Linked DNA regions of Tistrella mobilis. Each later gene encodes a partner of the first gene's protein in a complex. Links are inferred from orthologs where the notes say so. Each region holds a gene or a part of one and is shown on either strand. Other genes may lie near its edges. The genes, in order: secA and secY.

Region 1 (3,498 bases):
CGGCGTTTTGATCGCTTCGTCATGGCTCAGCAGGTCTGGGATCGGGCCTTCGCCTGCAATATCGCCCGGGCGCTGAGGGATGCGGAGCCGCCGGCGGTGGTGCTGGGCATCATCGGTCGCGGCCATCTCGCCTTCGGCAACGGCACGCCCCACCAGCTGGCCGATCTGGGCATCCATGACACCGCGGTTCTGATGACCGGTTCTGCAGAAGACCCGTTTGCCCTGGCCCCTGGCGCGGCGGACGCGGTCTGGCGTTTCGACGCCTGATCCGGATCCGCCGGATGTGCCGTCCGCCCGCGGATGGCGGGATCCACGGTTTCGGGTGACAGCTTGTGGTGGTTTCAACCATCGCCGAGGTGCGCGCGCCCCATGTCTTCCGCTCCCCCCGCACTCGATGGCAGGGCCTGGGCACTGCTGCTCACCCTCGCCACGGTGGACGGGCGGCTCTTCCAACGCAAACGCCCGCGACATCCATGATGCCGCGGGCGTTTGCGCGTCGTCTGCAGCGGATCCGTCTCAGACCAGCCGGCCGTGGCAGTGCTTGAACTTCTTGCCGGAACCGCAGGGGCAGTTGCTGTTGCGGGGCGTGCGCTCCCAGCCGGCGGGCAGGGCCTCCGGCGGGGCATCCTCGCCCGGGGCATCGGTCACGGCCGCCGGGCCGGGCAGGCTTTCGGCGGTCGGCTGCATCGGCCGTTCCGCTTCCTGCGGCTGGGCGCCGGCCATGCGGATCTCCAGATGCGACAGCACCTGGGTCACGGTCTCGCGCATGCGATCCAGCATCGCCTCGAACAGCGAGAAGGCCTCGCGCTTGTACTCGTTCAGCGGATCCTTCTGCGCATAGGCGCGCAGCACGATGCCCTGGCGGAGATAGTCCAGCTGGAGCAGATGCTCCTTCCAATGGTGGTCGATGATCTGAAGCAGCAGGCTCTTCTCGACCCGGTGCATGGTCTCGGCACCATAGGCCTCGATCTTCTGCGCCATCACGGCATCGGATGCCTGGGTGATCCGCTCGCGCAGGATGTCGGGATCGATGCCTTCCTCTGCCGCCCAGTCCTTGATCGGCAGGTCGACCGCCAGCACCTTGCGGCAGCGCTCGGTCAGATCGTCGACCTTCCACTGCTCGGGGTAAGACTTCTCGGGGGCGTATTCCGAGACGATCTCACCGATGACCTCGTGGCGCATCGACAGCACGGTGTCGTCGACGCGCTCGGCATTCATCATCTCGCGGCGCTGTTCGTAGACGACCTTGCGCTGGTCGTTCATCACGTCGTCATAGCGCAGCAGGTTCTTGCGGATGTCGAAGTTGCGGGCTTCGACTTTCTGCTGGGCCTTTTCCAGCGCCTTGTTGATCCAGGGATGGGTGATCGCCTCACCCTCTTCCAGACCCAGCCGCTTCAGCATCCCGTCGATGCGCTCCGAGCCGAAGATGCGCATCAGGTCGTCTTCGAGCGAGACGAAGAATTTCGACGCACCGGGATCGCCCTGACGGCCCGACCGGCCGCGGAGCTGGTTGTCGATGCGCCGGCTTTCATGGCGTTCCGAGCCGATGACGTAGAGGCCGCCGGCCGCCATCACCTTCGCCTTGGCCTCTTCGAGCTGGGCTGCGATTTCGGCGGTGCGGCGGGTGCGCTCCGCCTCGTCGGTGACGTCGGCCAGTTCGACCTCGACCCGCATCTGAAGATTGCCGCCGAGCTGGATGTCGGTACCGCGGCCGGCCATATTGGTCGCGATGGTCACGGCACCCGGGCGGCCGGCCTGGGCGACGATCTGGGCTTCCTGCTCGTGATAGCGGGCGTTCAGCACCTGATGGGGCACGCCGGCCTCGGTGAACAGCCGCGAGATCAGTTCCGACTTTTCGATCGAGACCGTGCCGATCAGCACCGGCTGGCCCTTGGCCGAGGCCTGCTTCACCTCGGCGACGATCGCCTGGATCTTCTCGCGCTCGGTCCGGTAGACCTCGTCATCGGCATCCTTGCGCTGCACCGGCCGGTTGGTCGGGATGGCGACGACTTCAAGCTTGTAGATCTCGCCGAACTCGCCCGCCTCGGTCAGCGCCGTGCCGGTCATGCCCGACAGCTTCGGATAGAGGCGGAAATAGTTCTGGAAGGTGATCGAGGCCAGCGTCTGGTTCTCGTTCTGGATCGTCACCCGCTCCTTGGCTTCCAGAGCCTGGTGCAGGCCCTCGGAATAGCGGCGTCCGTCCATCATGCGGCCGGTGAACTCGTCGATGATGATGACCTTGTCATCCTTGACGATGTAGTCCACGTCGCGGGTGAACAGCTTGTGGGCGCGCAGCGCCTGGTTCACGTGATGGACGATGGCGACGTTCTCGACGTCGTAGAGCCCGCCCTGGATCAGACCGGCCTCGCGCAGCCCGGTCTCGATCCGCTCCTGGCCGGCCTCGGTCAGGATCACCGTGCGCTGCTTCTCGTCCTTTTCGAAATCCTCATCGCCCAGGCCGGGAATGAAGGTGTCGACCAGACGGTACAGGTCGGAATTGTCCTCGGTCGGCCCCGAGATGATCAGCGGCGTGCGTGCCTCGTCGATCAGAATACTGTCGACCTCGTCGACGACGGCGAAGTTGAACGGCCTCTGGACCATCTGGTCCAGACCGTACTTCATGTTGTCGCGCAGATAGTCGAAGCCGAACTCGTTATTGGTGCCGTAGGTGATGTCGGCGGCATAGGCGAGCCGGCGGGAATGGTCGTCCATGCCGGGCAGGATCACGCCGACCGTCAGGCCCAGGAAGCGATGGACCTGACCCATCCAGTGCGAGTCGCGCCGGGCCAGATAATCGTTCACCGTCACGACATGCACGCCCTTGCCCTCAATCGCATTGAGGTAGGCGGCAAGCGTCGAAACCAGGGTCTTGCCTTCGCCGGTCTTCATCTCGGCGATCTTGCCCTGGTGCAGAACCATGCCGCCGATCAGCTGGACGTCGAAATGCCGCTGGCCCAGTACCCGTCGCGCGGCCTCGCGCACGGTTGCGAAGGCATCCACCAGAATGGAGTCGGGCGTCTCACCTTTGGCGAGACGCTCGCGGAACTGGTCGGTGCGCGCGCGCAGCGCCGCATCGTCGAGGGCCTGAACCTCGGGCTCCTTGGCGTTGATGGCCTGCACCGCCCGCTGGAGCGACTTCACCGTCCGATCGTTGGCGGTTCCGAAAACCCGCCGGGCAAGAGCGCCGAACATGTAATCCCCTGACCTGCTCCACGAAACACGCGAGACCGTCCGGACCGGAGCATGCGGGGTGCGGACGGCGACGTCATCATGCGCGCGACTGAACATGGATGCGAGCGGAACCCGCCTCCACGAACGTTCCTCAAATAAGGGGTCGTGGGTGCCCTGTCAATCACGCGGGGGGTGCGGCCGGCGCTTCGTCGCCGATGGCGCTGCACGCTTGCAAGGTCATGGGTTTTCGGCACTTGTGATCAGCGTTGGCCTGTGCATCATGAGCGTCCTGATCTGCTGGCGGCGAAGTCGTCGGCAGGCGTCCTG
Region 2 (3,248 bases), 3.5 Mb from region 1 along the record:
GAGGCGAAGAAGCAGGTGAAGGTGACCCAGATCGGCAGCCCGATCGGTCGTCCCGACTACCAGCGCCAGACGCTGATCGGTCTGGGCCTCAACAAGCGGCATCGCAGCCGGGTGCTCGAGGATACCCCCTCGGTGCGCGGCATGATCGCCAAGGTGGCCCATCTCGTGGTGGTGGAGGAGGTGGCCTGAGGGGATGACCCCGGGCCTCCTTCCCCAGACACACGATTTCAAGGAACAGCCGTGTCATGAAGCTCAACGAGCTCAGGGACAATCCCGGCGCGACCAAGGACCGCAAGCGCATCGGTCGCGGCCCCGGCTCCGGCACCGGCAAGACTGCCGGCAAGGGCCACAAGGGTGCGAAGGCGCGCAGCGGCGTGGCGATCAAGGGCTTCGAGGGCGGTCAGATGCCGCTGCATCGTCGCCTTCCGCGTCGTGGTTTCACGAATGCGCCCTTCCGTAACGATTTCGTCCATGTCAATCTGGGTCGCATCCAGAAGGCGATCGATGCCGGCAAGCTCGGCACCGAGATCACCGAAGCGGCCCTGATCGAGGCGGGTCTCGTGCGTCGCGTCCGCGACGGCGTGCGTCTCCTCGCCAAGGGTGAGATCACCTCGGCCGTCACCATCCACGTCACCGGCGCCTCCGAGGCGGCTGTGGCGGCGGTGGAGAAGGCCGGCGGCAAGGTCGAGCTGCCGGCGGCGCCGGCGGCCGACGAGGCCCAGGCCTGATCCAGGCCGGGGCTTGCGTCGAGCAGGCTTGACGGGTGACCGTCCGCCGGTCCTGACCGGGGGATGGTTGCCCGCGCTCGCATTCCCGGACCGCGGCATCCGCGGCCCTGGAATGCAAGCGGCCCGGACGACGTGACGGACCACTCGACGACCTGTGTGTCCGCGTGCGGGGGACGACCCCGACCGCGACATTCCTGATCCCCATCTTCAAGCCGGGAGCGCATCCGCGATGGCGTCCTCCGCCGACCAACTTGCGGGCAGCCTGAATTTCGCGGCCTTCGGCAAGGCCACGGAACTGAAGAAGCGGCTCTGGTTCACCCTGGGCGCGCTGCTGGTCTATCGCCTGGGCACTTACATCCCGGTACCGGGGATCAATCCCGCCGTGCTGGCCGAGGTGTTCAATCAGAACGCCGGCGGCATTCTCGGCATGTTCAACGTCTTCGCCGGCGGCGCGCTCGGTCGCATGACCATCTTCGCGCTCACCGTGATGCCCTACATCTCGGCCTCGATCATCGTGCAGCTGCTGACCGCGGTTCTGCCGAGCTTCGCGGCCTTGAAGAAGGAGGGCGAGAGCGGGCGCAAGCTGCTGAACCAGTACACCCGCTACGGCACGGTGGCCCTGGCGATCGTGCAGGCCTACGGCATCTCGGTCGGCCTTGAGGGGCTTCAGGCCGGCGGCATGTCCGCCGTGGCCGACCCCGGCGCCTATTTCCGTGCGGCGACCGTGATCACCCTGGTCGGCGGCACGATGTTCCTGATGTGGCTGGGCGAGCAGATCACCGCCCGTGGCGTCGGCAACGGCATCTCGCTGATCATCTTCACCGGCATCGTCGCCGAGCTGCCGGGCGCACTGGCCCGGATGCTGGAGCTGGGCCGGACCGGTGCGCTGTCGACCGGCTTCATCCTGATGCTGCTGATCATGGCCATCGCCGTGATCACCTTCATCGTGTTCATGGAGCGGGCCCAGCGGCGGATCGTGGTGCAGTACCCGAAGCGCCAGGTCGGCAACCGGATCTATGGCGGCGAGAGCTCGCATCTGCCGCTGAAGCTCAACACCGCCGGCGTGATTCCGCCGATCTTCGCCAGCTCGATCCTGCTGCTGCCGACCACCATCGCCAGCTTCAACGCCACCGGCGGCGGCCCGGAATGGCTGACCTGGCTCACGGCCAATCTGGCCCATGGCCAGCCGCTCTATCTGGCGCTCTATGTCGGCGCGATCCTGTTCTTCTGCTTCTTCTACACCGCCATCGTCTTCAACCCGGAAGAAACGGCCGACAACCTGCGCAAGCATGGCGGCTTCATTCCGGGCATCCGGCCGGGCAAGAACACCGCAGATTACCTCGATCACGTCCTCACCCGTCTGACCGTGATCGGTGCGGCCTATATCGCAGCGGTCTGCGCGCTCCCCGAAATTCTGATCAGTGAGTACTCGGTCCCGTTCTATTTCGGCGGCACCAGCCTGCTGATCGTGGTCAACGTCACCATCGACACCGTGGCCCAGATCCAGTCCCACCTGCTGGCACACCAGTATGAAGGGCTGATCAAGAAGGCCCGACTCAAAGGACGGCGGTCGTGATCCTGATCCTCCTCGGACCTCCCGGTGCCGGCAAGGGCACCCAGTCGCAGCGTCTGGTCGACGCCTACGGCATCGTGCAGCTGTCCACCGGCGACATGCTCCGCGCCGAAGTGAAGTCGGGCAGTGCGCTCGGCAACCGCGTCAAGGCGATCATGGATGCCGGCCAGCTGGTGCCGGACCAGGCGATCATCGACATGATCGCCGGCCGTATCGGCCAGGACGATTGCCGCAACGGCTTCATCCTCGACGGCTTCCCGCGCACCGTGGCCCAGGCCGAGGCGCTGGACGGGATGCTCGCCTCTCAGGGGCTGAAGCTCGACCATGTGATCGAGATGAAGGTCGATGACGGTGCGCTGGTCGAGCGCATCACCGGCCGTTTCGCCTGCGCAAAATGCGGCGCCGGCTATCATGACAGTTTCCAGAAGCCCAAGGTCGAGGGCGTCTGCGACGTGTGCGGGTCGACTGAGTTCACCCGCCGTAAGGACGACAATGCCGAGACGGTGAAGAGCCGGCTCGAGGCGTATCACGCCCAGACCGCGCCGCTGCTGCCCTATTACGAAGCGAAGGGGCTGCTGCGGACGGTGGACGGCATGGCAGACATCGATGACGTGACCCTGGCGCTGAAGGCCATTTTGGACGCCGGATCCTGACATCAGAGTGTTGACTTGAGCGACGGTCATCCTATAATCGCGCCCCTCCGCGCCGAGTGGGCGCGTGCGGGCGCAGACCGTCGGTCGACGAAGGAGAATCAAGCGTGGCGCGTATTGCAGGTGTGAATATCCCGACCGCGAAGCGGGTCGAGATCGCGCTGACCTACATTCACGGCATCGGCCGGGCGAAGTCGCAGGAGATCTGCGGCAAGGTCGGAATCCCCGCCGAGCGGCGTGTGAACGAGCTGTCGGATGCCGAAGTCATCCGCATCCGTGAAGTGATCGACAGCGACT

What was found.
Region 2: the proteins of secA (region 1) and secY are in contact, whole or in part, in a crystal structure (PDB 3DIN), measured with the Thermotoga maritima proteins. The link is inferred for Tistrella mobilis from one-to-one orthologs. Residues at the interface, in WP_004082002.1 of Thermotoga maritima: Glu261, Ala262, Arg263, Lys300, Ala301, Arg302, Thr303, Ile304, Ile305, Leu323, Tyr324, Asp325, Pro326, Val329, Ser330, Tyr333, Ile336, Lys340, Phe345, Val349, Glu363, Phe364, Tyr374, Ser375, Gly376, Gly377, Glu393, Ile395, Thr482, Ser483; in WP_004081795.1 of Thermotoga maritima: Glu108, Gly109, Glu110, Glu111, Ala236, Glu237, Arg238, Arg239, Ile240, Thr241, Ile242, Gln243, Tyr244, Ala245, Arg246, Arg247, Val248, Thr249, Gly250, Arg251, Arg252, Val253, Tyr254, Gly256, Ala257, Ser258, Thr259, Tyr260, Leu261, Pro262.

The regions. Positions count from the first base shown.
Region 1 is NZ_CP121017.1:4,160,073-4,163,570, reverse strand. Bases 317-3,498 are described here. They hold secA (preprotein translocase subunit SecA), read right to left. Parts: upstream 3,193-3,498; coding sequence 517-3,192; downstream 317-516. Outside these bases: P7L68_RS24260 (ChaN family lipoprotein), read left to right, coding at 1-267. UniProt on the Escherichia coli protein: Required for protein export, interacts with the SecYEG preprotein conducting channel.
Region 2 is NZ_CP121017.1:655,480-658,727, forward strand. What follows is about bases 199-3,130. They hold secY (preprotein translocase subunit SecY), read left to right. Parts: upstream 199-957; coding sequence 958-2,304; downstream 2,305-3,130. Other genes in these bases: rplO (50S ribosomal protein L15), read left to right, coding at 246-728; P7L68_RS08805 (adenylate kinase), read left to right, coding at 2,301-2,954; rpsM (30S ribosomal protein S13), read left to right, coding at 3,059-3,130. Outside these bases: rpmD (50S ribosomal protein L30), read left to right, coding at 1-189; more of rpsM, read left to right, coding at 3,131-3,248. UniProt on the Escherichia coli protein: The central subunit of the protein translocation channel SecYEG. Consists of two halves formed by TMs 1-5 and 6-10.